DNA from 2 places in the Exiguobacterium sp. FD-YE-25-4 genome. Region 2 is predicted to be linked to the other one. Evidence: predicted binding sites of a transcription regulator. Region 2 holds the regulator's gene; the other holds the start of a gene.
The links. The regulator LexA, encoded in region 2, represses DNA repair genes until DNA is damaged. The targets are predictions, from matches to a motif close to CGAACATATGTTCG.
Positions count from the first base shown of each region.

Region 1: AC13H5_RS10575 (Y-family DNA polymerase) is a predicted target of LexA. The motif match lies at 5,241-5,254, and genes of this name have one in related genera.

Region 1 covers NZ_CM168041.1:2,048,078-2,055,791, forward strand. Annotated here, with positions in the region: gene AC13H5_RS10560 (bifunctional 2',3'-cyclic-nucleotide 2'-phosphodiesterase/3'-nucleotidase) at 1-1,552, opposite strand, end outside; gene AC13H5_RS10565 (SLAP domain-containing protein) at 1,844-2,665, opposite strand; gene secA2 (accessory Sec system translocase SecA2) at 2,667-5,036, opposite strand; gene AC13H5_RS10575 (Y-family DNA polymerase) at 5,274-6,569, shown strand; gene AC13H5_RS10580 (YolD-like family protein) at 6,566-6,895, shown strand; gene AC13H5_RS10585 (SulP family inorganic anion transporter) at 6,892-7,714, opposite strand, start outside.
Region 2 covers NZ_CM168041.1:1,646,956-1,654,669, forward strand. Annotated here, with positions in the region: gene tkt (transketolase) at 1-1,125, opposite strand, end outside; gene AC13H5_RS08515 (DUF896 domain-containing protein) at 1,325-1,558, opposite strand; gene AC13H5_RS08520 (YneB family resolvase-like protein) at 1,619-2,263, opposite strand; gene AC13H5_RS08525 (hypothetical protein) at 2,336-2,572, opposite strand; gene lexA (transcriptional repressor LexA) at 2,778-3,398, shown strand; gene AC13H5_RS08535 (metal-binding protein) at 3,398-3,838, shown strand; gene AC13H5_RS08540 (DNA alkylation repair protein) at 3,926-5,026, opposite strand; gene glnA (type I glutamate--ammonia ligase) at 5,192-6,532, opposite strand; gene AC13H5_RS08550 (MerR family transcriptional regulator) at 6,579-6,977, opposite strand; gene AC13H5_RS08555 (methionine gamma-lyase family protein) at 7,071-7,714, opposite strand, start outside.

The DNA of each region.
Region 1 (7,714 bases), 400 kb from region 2:
GGCCGTCAAGGATATCGAAGTTATAGCTGCGGAACTCCAAGTTGAGCAGCTCGTCGTTCTCGTCTGAGACTTGTTTGTACGCCCCGGCGGACATCTCGAGCCAGTCCATCACGTCCGCGCCCGTCACTTTGACGACTTCGAGCGTGTTCGGATAGACGTACAAGTCGGCCACGTTTTTCAATGCGATCGAGCCTTTCGGGATGTTCGTGTAATAGCTGGCGTCCGTCAATTGACGGTTACCGGCTTTGAACGGTGCTCCGGCCGAGAGAAGCGGGAGTTCTTTATACGCCGCGAGTTCCGGGTTTGTCGCGAGTTCTTTCTCGACGTACCATTTCTGCGCGTTCGTCACGAACTGGACCGACGAATCGTCACGGACGAGCGCGAAGTAGCTTTGGATATCGTCTTGAATCTCCCCGACTGAACGGTTGATGTATTCGATCGTCGCCTTATGCTCCGTATCGATGAGCGCCTGAATCGTCGCATCGACCGGTGTTTCGGCCGTGACCGTATCGAGTTTCGCGTTCGCATCGAGTACTTGCCAGTTGCCATCGACGAGCTCGAGGTCAAGGTCGATGACCCCGAGGTCTTTCCCTTGGTTGTTCGCCATGACGACCGGCTTGCCGTTGATCGTCCCTTTATCCATGTTCACGTTCGGGAACGTGGCAAACATGCCTTTCGCGTCCGGGAAACGGCCATGTTGGTGACCGGTCATGACCATGTCGAGCCCTTCGATTTTCGTGAGCGCGTAGCCGACGTTCTCTTCCCCGTCTTCTTGTTGATCGGCGAGCGTCGCACTTTCCCCGATACCTGAGTGCGCGAGCGCGACAACGACGTCGGCTCCTTGCTCTTTCAATTTCGCGACCGACTCACGTGCCGACGGGATGATATCATCCGCTGTCACCTTGCCTTGGAGGTTGCCTGAGTCCCACGACATGATTTTCGGCGGGACGACCCCGAAGACACCGACTTTGATCGTGTGCGTCTCGCCGTCCGCGTCGACGACTTGGCGTTCGATGATTTGGACTTCTTGTCCATCCTCGTTATATTTCGAGACGATCGGCTCACCCGACAAGTCTTTCACGTTCGAGTTGACGAAGCGGAGCTTGCCTTTTGAGCCTTGCATCGCGTCATACAAGAACTGGAGTCCGAAGTTGAACTCGTGGTTCCCGAGTGTGACCGCATCGAACTCGAGCGCCGACATCGCTTTGTACATCGGATGTTCAAACGTACCCGGTGTTTGTTGATGCTGTTCACGGACGTAATCCCCGAACGGCGTCCCTTGAATCGTATCCCCGTTATCGAATAGGAACGTGTTCGGTTTGCCGGCTTCCATGCGATGTTGCTGAATCAACGTCGCCACTTTCGTCAAGCCGATCGTGTTGTCGATCTTGTCCTGGAAGTAGTCGTAGTTAGTGATATTCGTATGTAAGTCGGTCGTCTCCAAGAAGCGCAGTTTGACGACATCCTCGTCGGCAGCTGATGCGTGTTGGAGCGGGATGAGCGTTGGGACGATGAGCGACGTAGCAATGGCCATCTTCGTAAATTTAGACATGATTTTTCTCCCCATTCATGTGGTGTGCATTGCGGACTAAATATACCATAGCCGGACTCTCATTTTAATGAATCCTATGTCCTATTTCCTTAAAAATTTGGTAAAGAAAGGTCTGGTTGTAGACGACTTTCCGAGAACATGGAAAAGGTATGAAACGGTATGATTTACCGGAACAGACGACTTCGCTTCAAGCGGTTTTTTAGCCCGACTTGTTTAGTGGCTAGACTTCGCACAAGCAGTCCATTAGACCTAAAAAACCATCCCCGACGCGTGTCAGGGATGGTCATATCGTCACGAACGGATGCGAATCGAGATCGGTCCGTCGCTGTCTCCTTCCGGCCGCTTGAAGCGGACGTGGAGCGGATAATCATGTTTCGGTAAAATCGGCTCGTTGAGCGTTGCGTCGGCCCGGCCGACGACCTCGTCCCGCTGCATCAACTCGAGCGGGAGGCGCGGGATTTGGAGAGCCTGCTCGAGGTACCCGTTCCGGACGAGGAGCGAGGCACCGATTTCCGTGTCGGTCACGTCGAGATGGACGAGCAACAGATCAAACTGGCCTTCGGCGACCGGACGGCTGAGGACGTTCATCCGCTTCAGGCGATACCACGCCACGTCAGGGAACGCGTCCCGTTCGCCGTCGGAGATGTCTTGGAGCGGTGCCGTAGGATTCATTTGGAAGGCGAGTTGGAGCGACTCGGTGTCGAGAGCGTCGACATCGGTGAACAGTTCCTCCTCGAAGAAGTCGAGATAGACGGGCTTACTCGTCATCGCCTCGAACGACGGCAAATCCATCCGGCTCAGCATCTTTTGGCCGAGCGGTTCGCGGCGCTCGTTCAACAAGAGCACCGGGATCTCGTCGAGCGAGAACTCGGTCGCGACCGTGTTGCGGAACAAGGCGACCACGGACAGGCCGCCCGGGTTCTTCGTCGCACTGAGCAGCTCGATCGACAACTGGTTGTCCGCGAGCGGCGGCAACGTCGTCGCATGATAGCGGAACACGTACTCATCTTCTTTCGAGATGTCCATCCCTTCATCGAACACGAGGCGGAGCGCCCGCTCGTCGTCTTGGCGGATGATCGTCTCGATTTTCTTTCGTTTCAATAGTCCGAACATGTCACAGCCCCTCCTCTTCCCGTTGCGCAAAGTATAGATCTAGCTGGCACAGTTGAATCGTCACGTCGCGGGCGATATCGAGATACGTCTCTTGGAAGATCTCGAGTCCTTCCTTGCCGAACTGACGGCTCGGGTCTTCCTGGCCATAGCTGCGGAGCCCGATGCCTTCTTTCAAGGCGTTCATCGTCGTCAAATGGTTCGTCCAGCGGATATCGAGATGGTTGAGCAGTTGTTGCCGCGCGAAGGCGATGACTTCCGGGTAACCCTCGATCCGCTGTTCTGCCGTCGCGACGATGCCGTCGATCCATGGGGCGACCGCTTGTTTCAACTCTTCTTTGTCCCCGACCGTGTCATCCCACGTCGGCGCCTGTTGCGTCAAATAGAGATAGTCCTCGATGAGCGCGTCCGTCGCCCACTCTTCCGGGACGAGGTCGGCCGCGATATGACGGTCGAGCGTCTCGTTGAGCGCGAGGCGCATCATCGCGAGCACGTTGTTCAAGATGGCCGTCGCATTGGCGTCGACCGCCTCATCGCGAATCGTATAGATGATGCGGCGCTGCTCGTTCAAGACATCGTCGAGCTTGAACATGTAGTCACGGACCGACACGCCGACACCTTCGATCGTCGTCTGGGCGTATTCGATGATGTCGCCCGCTTCTTTATGGCGGACTTCTCCGTGTTCGTCCGGCGTCAGTTTGTGCTCGACACGTTTCAACCGTTCGGCGGCGTACCGTTTGACGAGGTCGTCCTCGAGCGAGACGAAGAAACGTGACATGCCCGGGTCGCCTTGACGTCCCGACCGTCCGCGGAGCTGATTGTCGACGCGGAGCGATTCGTGCCGTTCCGTCCCGATGACATACAAGCCGCCCTGTTCGCGTGCCGTCTCGTCTAAGACGATGTCGGTCCCGCGTCCGGCCATGTTCGTCGCGATCGTCACGTGACCGAGCCGTCCCGCCTCAGCGATAATCTCGGCTTCTTGGGCGACCGTCTTCGCGTTCAACAGTTCATGCGCGATGCCTTGTTTTTGAAGCTGCTCGCTGACGGCCTCCGACTGGGCGATCGACGTCGTCCCGATCAAAATCGGTTGTCCCGTCGCGTGGATGGCCGCGACCTCTTGACCGACCGCCGCATATTTATGGGCAATCGTATCAAAGACGCGGTCCGGCAGGTCCTGGCGCTTCTTCGGCCGGTTCGTCGGCACTTGGACGACGTCCATCTGATACGTCTTCATGAACTCTTCACGTGACGTCTGCGCCGTCCCGGTCATGCCGCCGAGGAGCGGGTACATCCGGAAGTAGTGTTGAATCGTGATCTCGGCCGTCGTCTTGTTCTCTTCGGTGATGTCGATCTGTTCTTTCGCCTCGAGCGCCTGATGGAGGCCTTCCGACAAGCTCCTGCCTTCCATGACCCGACCCGTGAACAAGTCGATCAACTCGATTTTGCCTTCTTGGACGATATAGTCGACGTCCCGCTCGAACAACACGTTCGCCCGGAGCGCCTGCATCATGTAGTGATACAAGACGTGGTGCTCGGCGGAAAACAAGTTGTCGACCGAGAACAACGCCTCGATTTTCTCGATACCTTTGTCCGAGAACATGACGGCGCGCGCCTCGAGGTCGACCGTATAGTCGTCTTCCGTCAATTGGCCGAACACGGTTTGGGCGAGACGTTTCAAGCGGACGTGCGACTCGTCCTTCTGGGCAATGATGAGCGGCGTCTTCGCCTCGTCGATCAAGACGCTGTCGACTTCATCGAGCAGCGCGAAATGGAACGGACGCTGGACCCGTTCTTCCGGCGAGCCGACCAAGTGGTCCCGAAGATAGTCGAACCCGAACTCGGTCCCGACCCCGTATGTAATGTCGGCCGCATACGCCGCCTGTTTGTCAGCGAGCTCCATCTCCGGGACGTTCAGTCCAACCGTGAGCCCGAGAAACGTATGAATCTTGCCGATCTGTTCGGCGTCACGCATCGCCAAATAGTCGTTTACCGTGATGACATGGACGCCTTTCCCTTCGAGCGCCTTGACGAACGCCGGGAGAGCCGCGACGAGCGTCTTCCCTTCCCCGGTCGGCATCTCGGCGATATTTCCTTCGAGCAGCGCAAGACCGCCGATGAGCTGGACGTCATAGTGACGGAGCCCGATCGTCCGGACGGATGCCTCGCGGACGAGGGCGAACCCTTCCTCCGTGATGGCGCGGACGTCCGCACCGTCCGTGAGCCGCTGTTTCAGTTCGAGCGCGTACTGGCGAAGCGCCTCATCGTCTAAGGCGCGCATCGTTTCTTCGTACGCGTTGATGCGTTCGACTTGTTTCTTATAGGTTTTCAATCGTCGTGCCTGATCATTGGTCAATTGCTTCACAAAATCAATCACAGGATAGCCTCCATCGTCCGAAACCATATTTGTCTAGCTACCCTCCCATTATACCGGATTTTGTTTCCGCCTCGCTTTATTATTTCGGTAAATTCCAAAAAGATGGAATTTCATTCACCATCTATCCTTTTTTTAACTCTTTTCAAAATTTGTTTTCATTTTTCTATTTGAGACGGCGTGAGACCGTGATACGATGAGAAAAACAGAACGCTTGTTCGTAAAAAAGGAGAGGTGGCTATGCGACGTCGGATTTTTTGTATCGACAGCGTCTCGTTCTATGCCAGTTGCGAGTGCGCCGCCCGCAAGTTGAACCCGTACAAGACAAAGCTCGTCGTCTTATCGAACCTGCAGGACTACGGCGCCCTCGTCCTCGCCGCGACGCCGCCGATGAAGCAGCTCGGCATCAAGACCGGCTCTAGACGGTTCCACATCGACCGGTTGCCGTGGCACGAACGACGGCACGTCATCTACGCCGAGGCCCGGATGAGCCACTATTTGAACGTGTCCGTCCAAATCGTCCACATCTTGCACCAGTTCGCACCCCCCGAGGCGATCCGCGTCTACTCGGTCGACGAGACGCTCGTCGACTTGACCGGGACGGAGCGGCTGTTCGGGAACGATGCGCACGTCGCCCGCCTCATCCGATCGACCGTGTTCCGCTACACCGGCATCCCGGTCACAATCGGCATCGGACCGAACAACGTCCTCGCCAAGCTCGTCCTCGACCTGCATGGGAAGAAGACAGGTGTCGCCAGCTATTTCCTCCACGACGTCGAGAAGTTGATCCACCCGGCCCCGATCGGCAAGATGTGGGGCGTCGGGGCGAAGATGGAAGTCCATCTCCGGCGGCTCGGCATCGAGACGATCGGTGACCTCGCCCGCTATCCGCTCGAGACGCTCCATGAGAAGTTCGGCGTCATCGGCGCCGAGCTGTGGCATCACGCCTGGGGCATCGACGAGTCGCCGACGATCCTCCCGCCGAGCTCCCTGTTCGGGGCGAAGCGGCAGCGGCCCCGGACGATCGGCCACGGCATCACGCTCATGAAGGACTATGCGACGTACGCAGCCATCCGGCTCGTCCTGCAGGCGATTGCGGTCGAGGTCGGGATGCGGACGCGACAGGCCGGACTCGTCGGCGGGAGCGTCCATCTCGGCGTCCGCTACACCCGGACGAGCGAGCGGCGCGGGTTCAGCAAACAAAAAAAACTCGCCCGCTTCACAGCGGACGAGCGCGAGTTCTTGCCGGTGTTGTTGACGCTCTTCCTCGACGCGTGGGATGAGACGGAGGCGGTCCGTTACGTCTCGGTCGCCCTCGGCAAGCTCGAGCCTCGGAGTGACCACGTTCAGCTGTCGTTCTTCGAGGACGAGTGGGCCCGGGCGCGCCGCTTCGACTTCCTCGACCTCGTCGATCGCTTGAACGTCCGCTTCGGCCGCGGCACGATCCGCCCAGCATCGAGTTTACTGAAAGACAGTCCGCTCCGGACGCGGCAACGCCTCATCGGCGGACATAAACAAGGAGGTGAATCGTCATGAGCCAAACCCGCTACAAAGACCGCGGTGAATTAAAATGGATCCCGTTCCTCATGCCCGAGCACGTGGCGCTGCTAAAGAAATATTATGCCCACGTCCAAAAGATCGAGCTGCCCGACTTGGATGAGCAGTTGCTCTACTTGTGGCAGACCGAGCTCGAACGCGCCATCCGGGAAGGTGATGCCGTCGAGCTGACGCTGTTCGACAACGGTATGACCCACGTCATGCGCGGTTACGTCCACGCCATCTATTACGCCGAGCGTGAAGTCGAGTTGTTCGACACGGACGTGCGCCGCATCCCGTTCGGTCAGATTCTGTCCGTCCGTTAAGACGCGTCAATCGCTTCCTGCGTCGTCTCGAACGTGTCGACGTGGTCGAGGACGCCGTAATGTGCGAGCGTCTGGCGCACCGGTGTCGACAAGTGCGCGAAGACGACACGACGGTCGGCCGCTTTCAACTCGCGGACGACGCGGCGAATCTCTTCGACGGCCGTCACATCGATGACCGGACAGCGGTGGAAGTTGAAGATGAACACGTCAGGCTCGTCATGGATATGATGCAACACGTGCTCGAACATCTCGATCGCCCCGAAGAAGAGCGGTCCCTCGACGCTGAAGACGACTTGGCCGTCGCGCGTCACGTACCGTTCCGTCTGTTCGCGGACGTCGATCGTATCGGCCATCCGTTTCGCGAACAAGGCGAGCGCACAGATGACCCCGACCTCGACGGCGACGACGAGATCGACGAACACGGTCAGCCCGAGCGTGATCAGCAGGACGAGCGATTCGGCCGACCGATGCTTGATCATCTCGAAGACGTGATGCCGCTCCGACATGTTCCAAGCGACGCGCATCAAGATTGGGGCGAGTGCGGCCAGCGGGACATAGCTCGCGAGCGGTGCCAACACGAGCACGGCGAGGAGCACCGTCAACCCGTGGATGACGCCGGAACGGCGGCTGACGGCCCCGGCTTGAATGTTCGTCGCCGTCCGGGCGATGGCGCCGGTCGCCGGGATCCCGCCGAAGAACGGGACGACGACGTTGGCGAGCCCTTGCCCGAACAGTTCCTTGTCCGGGTTCATCTTCGTTCCGGCCATACCGTCCGCGACCGCACCCGACAACAACGACTCGAGCGCCCCGAGGAAGGCG
Region 2 (7,714 bases):
AACCGCTTTGGCGATCGCGTTCAATACTTCACCGCTCGTTTGACGAGTCGCTTTTTTCGAACCGATTTCGAACGTCGGCAATTCGCTGTCCCAACCTTCTGGGAGCTCGTTGTTCATCGCACGCTCGAACTGGGCACCAAGTTCAGGGTGTGCTGACTTGTAAGCTTCAACGAGTTCGTTCCAGTCCGCTTCATGCTTCGCGCCTGGCTCAACGACTTTATCGTTGAACAAGTCGTATACTTCGTTCGGTACGTAGAAGTTCTCGCCTTCCCACTTGTAGAACTGCTTCGTGAGCTCAATTTCAGCTTCGCCGAGTGGTGCACCGTGTGATGCCGATTTGCCTGACTTGTTCGGTGAACCGAAGCCGATAACCGTCTTCACTTCGATGAGGGTCGGTTTCGACGTTTCTGCTTTCGCTTCGTCGATTGCTTTCGCGATCGTATCGATATCCGTACCATCTTCGACACGGATCACTTGCCAACCGTAGGCGTTGAAACGATCTTCAACGCTTTCCGAGAACGATTTGTGAAGGTCGCCGTCAAGCGAGATATCATTTGAATCGTAAAGGACGACGAGTTTGCCAAGTTTCAAGTGACCAGCGAGCGAAGCAGCTTCTGCCGATACGCCTTCCATCAAGTCACCGTCTCCGCAAATCCCGTATGTGAAGTGGTCAACCACTTTGAACTCATCGCGGTTGTACGTCGCTTCCAAATGTTTCTCTGCCATTGCCATCCCGACAGCCATGGCAATCCCTTGTCCGAGCGGTCCAGTCGTCGCGTCGACACCTGCCGTGTGACGGTACTCTGGATGCCCAGGCGTTTTCGAATCCATTTGGCGGAACGATTTGAGATCGTCCATTGAGAGATCGTAACCAGATAAGTGAAGAAGCGAGTACAAGAGCATCGAACCGTGTCCCGCTGAAAGGACGAACCGATCACGGTTGAACCAGTTCGGGTTTTTCGGGTTGTGACGCATTTTGTCCGTCCAAAGTGTGAACGCCATCGGAGCCGCACCCATCGGCATACCCGGGTGACCTGAGTTCGCTTTTTGGACCGCATCGATTGAGAGCGTCCGAATCGAGTTAATCGCTAATAATTCTTTAGTAGTTGTTTCCACTAATTTCATCCTCTCTGTTGTTAACAAAGTTTCTACCCGTCATATTTTAGCACACTCATTCGTGTGTCACAACTAATTAATTAGTATAACACATTAAATGGAATCGTTTACTTCCTTTCGTTTGAAAACGCATCAATGAGTCCCCCTGATCAACGTTCGCGTATAACAAACATGCACATCCTATATGAAATAGGATGTGCATTCATGGTCATTCTGAGCGGTAACGTTCCTGCTCATCTTTTAATTTTTCTGGCGTTACGTCGTTTCCTTCCGGATCGACGACCTTCATTCCCATCATCTGTGATTTGAATGATTGGCGGAACGCTTGCAAATATTGTTGGCGCAGCGCTTGCTGCTCGTCCATCTCTTGTGGTGACAGACCATCTGTCTTTGCTTTGTTGGCGAGGAAATTGATTCGCTCCAACTGTTCAGGTGCTAGCATCGGGCTCGCCCCCTCTCTACTGAATTTGTCCTTCTACTGTACAAAATCAGCGAGCAGGAATCAAGTTTCTGGTACCGACACGTGCTCCAAGTAGCGCCGGTTCACGGTCGCTTTCGATACCTCATAACCAAAACCGCGGAGGGTGGCGGCAATTTCAGCGAACGTGAGTCCACGTTCACGCAATTGGACGATTTCTTCAATCGGAACTTCGATTCGGCTCCGGCCGCCCTGGTCATGGTGCTGGATATTCCGATGCGGATTAAATCCGTTCGCGACCGCCCGACGCATTCCGCGTGAAATTTTAGCGTTATGGATCTTGCGTTGATACTCTTCGACGACACTGACGATTTCGAGCACCATCTTCTCGGCGTCGGAGACGATATATTCATCGGACGACTGCATCGTCAACAAGCGCACGTTATGTTTCATGAGCGTATGCAAGATAGCGATTTTTGCATTTCCCCGTCCGAGACGGCTGTCATCGCTCACGAGCACGGCATCGAGATCAGACGTCGAGACGTGCTCCAATAGATCGAGCAGTCCCGCCCGATTGACCTCATACCCGCTCTCTTGTTCACTGATCACATCGACAACCTCAGCATCAAGACGTCTCGCCATCTGCTTCAATTCGTCCGCCTGACGACTGAGCGACGTCTCTTGGGTGGACTTGTTCGTCGATACGCGACAATAAATGACGACTCGCATCGCGTCACTTCCTTTCTTTCCATTCGCCCTCTACGATACACAGGATGAAGGGATGTTCGCAATCAGAAACGATTATTCGGCGGCGAACCACGTCGTCTTGTCGTCTTTTTTCTCATCCCGTTTAGCGAGAATATGCGCTTCGAGCGTCTCCGCCTCTGTCAAGGCGACTTCTTCTTCAATACTGTGTTCGACTTTTTGTTCGGTCACGACGACCGCTTCGTTGTCACGAAGCTCTCCGACCGCGAAAAATACGAACATACCGAATGCCAACATGCCGACTAAGATGATTCCATTGATTGTGTCTCTCATAATCATTGCCTCCTGGGAATAAGAATACACGTTCTCGAGAACGTCTGTTCGTTTATCTGTTCTCATCATAAAACAAGAACTTCTGTTCGGTCAAGCAGAAAAAAACGAACGAATGTTTGTGCGCTCATGTGTTCTTGTGTTAAACTAAACCCATAAAGAATAGGATGCGTTCGCAGGTTATTCGACATAATCGAGGTGAAATCCATTGAAAAAAATGTCAGCAAGACAACAACAGATTCTTGATTTTATAAAAGCCGAGGTTCGGGCGAAAGGGTATCCCCCTTCGGTCCGCGAAATTGGCGAGGCTGTCGGGCTCGCATCGAGCTCGACTGTACACGGTCACTTGGACCGTCTTGAGAAGCGTGGATTGATTCGACGTGATAAGACGAAGCCACGCGCCATCGAGATTTTGGATGAAGAGATGTCCGTCGTCGAAGACCACGATGCCGTCATGTACGTGCCGGTCATCGGGAAAGTCACAGCCGGTACGCCGATCACGGCCATCGAGAACGTGGAAGAACACTTCCCGCTCCCGGCTCACGTCGTCGGTTCCGACAACGTCTACATGCTCTCTGTCTCAGGAGACTCGATGATTAACGCGGGGATCTTGGATGGGGACCGCGTCCTCGTCCGTCAACAGAACACGGCCGACAATGGAGAGATTGTCGTCGCCATGACGGATGAAGGTGAAGCGACCGTGAAGCGGATTTATAAAGAAGCTTCGAAAGTTCGCCTCCAGCCGGAGAACGACGAGCTCGAAGCGATGTATTTCGATAACGTGTCGATTTTAGGGAAGGTCATCGGTGTATACCGCACGATTCACTAATGGCTAGTGGCAAGACACATACCCGTACGAATCTCGTGGCAATCGGTGCTCTTGCGATTGCCACGCCTTTTATTGACATCGATGTTCCGACCGTGTTCTTGCTTGGCGCCCTCATCGGGACGTTCTGGCTCTCCCCGGATCTCGATTTGAAGTCGGACGCCTATTATCGATGGGGACCGCTTCGGGGCTTTTGGCTCCCTTATGTGAAGATTATGCCCCATCGGTCGTTATTCTCGCATTTTCCGCTCTTGAGCGATCTGATCCGGGTCATCTATCTCGGTTTCCCGCTCACGCTTCTGCTCACGGTCACGCCGTATGAGGAAGCTGTCAGATCGTGGCTCGACCTGAACGGGGCAGCATGCTTCTTCGGACTCGTTTTCGCGACGACGCTACATACGACGCTCGACTATGCGTCCACGTTCTTCAAACGTGCGTTTTAACCAGATCGTTATGTTATACGCTAAAAAAGGGCAACCCGTCTAAATAGACAGGGTTGCCCTTTTTTGAACCGTTTATTATATGGAAGTTCAATAACTTTTATGCAACATGACATGATGTTCAGCCACTTCTCGTCCATTTACCAACAAGACGACACGATGCTCCCCTGGATAATGCCGACGGGTCGTCAAATCTGACCAGTCGTGCACTCTGGTCGCTGCAAGTCGCGCACCCCCAGCGACGGTTCTATTCGCTAGCAGGAATGCTTTACGACTCGCTTTCCCGTTGGCCTTTATAAACTCAATCGCGTATTCGATACGAATATAAGCAGCATCCCCTGGACGAATGGACACATCGTACTCAATCTCGCACGCCTCCCCTATGCGGATCACGTTCGGATGTATAGAAATCGATGCGTCGACGGTTAAATTTGTTTCCTGCGTATAACCGAATATCGTTAACGCGTCAGGATGGGCTGACTTGATCAGTGTCCGGCATCCGTGCCTAATGATCCAATCGGTATGAGGATGCTCGCCCTGCCATCGTCGCGAGACTGCGAGTACAGCTTCTGGGTGATCTTTCGAGATATCGTTGAGGTTGTTAGCGACACTTTTTCTCACATATAATGATGGATCTTCTTTTAACAACTCTAGGATCTCCAACACTGGAGCTGGGTCTTCTTTGAACATCGGTAACGATTCCGCCCACGGAAGGCGAGGACGACAACCCTCACTCGCCAAACGCCGAACATGTTCGTTCGGATGAATGGCCCAAGCTGTCATTTGGTGCATCACACGCGTTGGATCCCGCAACAAAAAAGGTCTGATGGCGAATTCAGAAGACGACTTCTGCGTGAAGAGTTCGAGCGCTGACATCGAGCGTTCCCAATGCTCTTCTGCCTGTCCATACACCGCTACAAAGTCCGGGAAAAACAAATAAGGAAAGCCGACGCAGTCATCTGCAATTTCAACCAATACGTCCAAAGCTGATTCGTAATCCTGTGGCAAATACTGACCGAGTTTTATCGAAATACGTCGAGTACGCCCTTTGAGTGCCAACGCTTCCCACGATTCATCTATGATTGATGCGATAAAAGCCTGTACGTCAAATGACGGATACACGGTTTGAATACGTCGTCCAAATTCCAACAAAAAGGTCTCATCATACACGTCTTTTAATGGTGTTGCCACTTCTCGTCCCCCTATCCCATTCCATTACATTTATAGTGATATACATTCTCCCTCATTATATTGATTAGTTGAAGCGAATTATAGAAAAAGAGTCCTGAATGAGCACTTCATACGAAGACTCGTTCAGGACTCTGATTTTAAAGGGAATATCCCTTATTAGTCGACTTAGTAGAGCGTCATGTACTGATCGCGTTCCCACTCTGTCACTTGCGTACGGAACATATCCCACTCGATTTCTTTCAACTCGAGGAAGTGCTCACCGATATGTTCACCGAGTGATTCCATGACGACTTTGTCGGTACGGAGTACTTCGAGCGCGTCGAAGAGCGTAGCCGGAAGGTCGTCAATCCCGTTAGCAACACGTTCTGGCTTGTCCATGACGTAGATGTTGCTATCGATCGGCTTCGGAGCCGCCATTTCTTTCTCGATTCCATCAAGACCTGCAGCCAAAAGCGTGGCCAAAGCGAGGTACGGGTTCGCCGCTGGGTCGACCGAACGTACTTCGATACGTGTCGAGAGGCCACGGGCCGCTGGTACACGAACGAGTGGTGAACGGTTGCGCGCGCTCCATGCTACGTAGCAAGGTGCTTCGTAACCAGGAACGAGGCGCTTGTACGAGTTGACAGTCGGGTTACAGACAGCCGTGAACGCACGAGCGTGCTCGAGAATCCCTGCCGTGAAGGCGCGAGCCGTGTCAGAGAGTTCCATTTCGCCGTTTGGATCGTAGAAGACGTTCGTGTCACCTTTGAAGAGCGACATGTTAGCGTGCATCCCTGAACCGTTGACACCGAAGAGTGGCTTCGGCATAAACGTCGCGTGAAGACCGTATTTTGCTGCGATCGTCTTGACGACGAGTTTGAACGTTTGGATGTTATCGGCCGTCGTGACCGCATCTGCGTATTTGAAGTCGATCTCGTGCTGACCTGGTGCGACTTCGTGGTGTGATGCTTCGATTTCGAAGCCCATGTTTTCGAGCTCGATGACGATCTCTTTACGGCAGTTCTCGCCGAGGTCGACCGGTGCCAAGTCGAAGTAACCGCCTTGGTCGTTGAGTTCGAGTGTCGGTTGGCCGTTCAAGTCTTTCTTGAAGAGGAAGAACTCAGGCTCTGGTCCGACGTTGAATGCTGTGAAGCCGAGCTTTTGCATGCGCTCGAGGTTACGCTTCAAATTGCCGCGCGGGTCACCGCTGAACGGTTTGCCGTCCGGCGTATAAATATCACAAATCAAGCGAGCGACTTTACCGCTGCCGTCTGTCCACGGGAAGACAACCCATGTGTCAAGGTCTGGATAGAGGTTCATGTCTGATTCCTCGATGCGTACGAACCCTTCGATTGAAGAGCCATCGAACATCATCTTGTTATCAAGTGCTTTGTCCAATTGGCTGATCGGAACCTCGACGTTTTTGATCGTACCGAGGATATCCGTGAATTGAAGACGAATAAAGCGTACGTCCTCTTCTTGTGCGATGCGTTTGATGTCTTCTTTCGTGAACGTTTTTCTGGCCATGGTGAAATGTCCCCTCTCACATTGTGTAATGGTTAGTGTACTGGCGTCATCGATAAAAACGTGACAGCTCACCTTGAATGAGCGACGTCTTATTGAAACGGCCAGCTTCTTGAAGCTGTGTTTTCAATAATTTGTGTAACTCTTGTTCAGAGATCTTCGGTGCTTCATCGACCGGTGCCTTTGGTGATTCCGCATCTTTGGCGTCCGTGTTGTCGAGCATATGACGAATCGCCGCCAAGTTGAAGCCTTGGTCGATAAAATCCTTGATCGTGAGTAGACGTTCGACATCATTAAAGGAATAGAGCCGTCGTTTCGATTCCGTCCGACTAGGCGAAATTAGACCCTGTTCTTCATAGTACCGAATCTGTCTACCTGTCAGCTGTGTCAAATCTTGAACGATTCCAATCGGAAACAACGGGTTGGAGCGACGAAATTGATCGGCCATCTCTTACCCCTCCTTTTCTGTCTCACACTGTGAGAATAATACATGACAACTTACCTGTCAATAGATGTTAAGAAAGTTAACATGACATTTCGGTTACAACTTCTGTGAGATATTGTCACGGTCAAATGTGACGAGCTCTTTCGTCCGCAATTGGCTCAAGGCGAGCATGAGCGCGACCTTGACGTGGGCGTAAGTCAATCCGCCTTGGACGTATGCCGTGTATGGAGCCCGGAGCGGTCCATCGGCCGACAGTTCAATCGATGATCCTTGAATGAACGTCCCGGCCGCCATGATGACGTCATCCTCATAGCCCGGCATATAGGCTGGTACCGGCAACGCGTGGGCATTGACCGGTGACGCCATTTGGATGCTCTGACAGAAGGCGATCATCTTGTCACGGTCGCGGAACGTCACCGATTGAATCAAATCGGTCCGGGGCGTCGTATAATGCGGGTCGGTCTCGAAACCGAGCAATCCGAGCAGGCTCGCCGTCAAGTGTGCCCCTTTCAACGCTTGGGCGACCGTATGTGGCGCCATGTAAAACCCTTGGTACATCTCTTGGAGCGAGTAGAGTGACGGACCGGCCTCGCTCCCGATGCCTGGCGTCGTCATGCGGAACGAACAGCGTTCGACGAGTTCTTTCGTCCCGGCGATATAGCCGCCCGTCTTCGCCAAGCCGCCACCCGGGTTCTTGATGAGCGAGCCGGCCATGAGATCGGCCCCGACGTGGGTCGGTT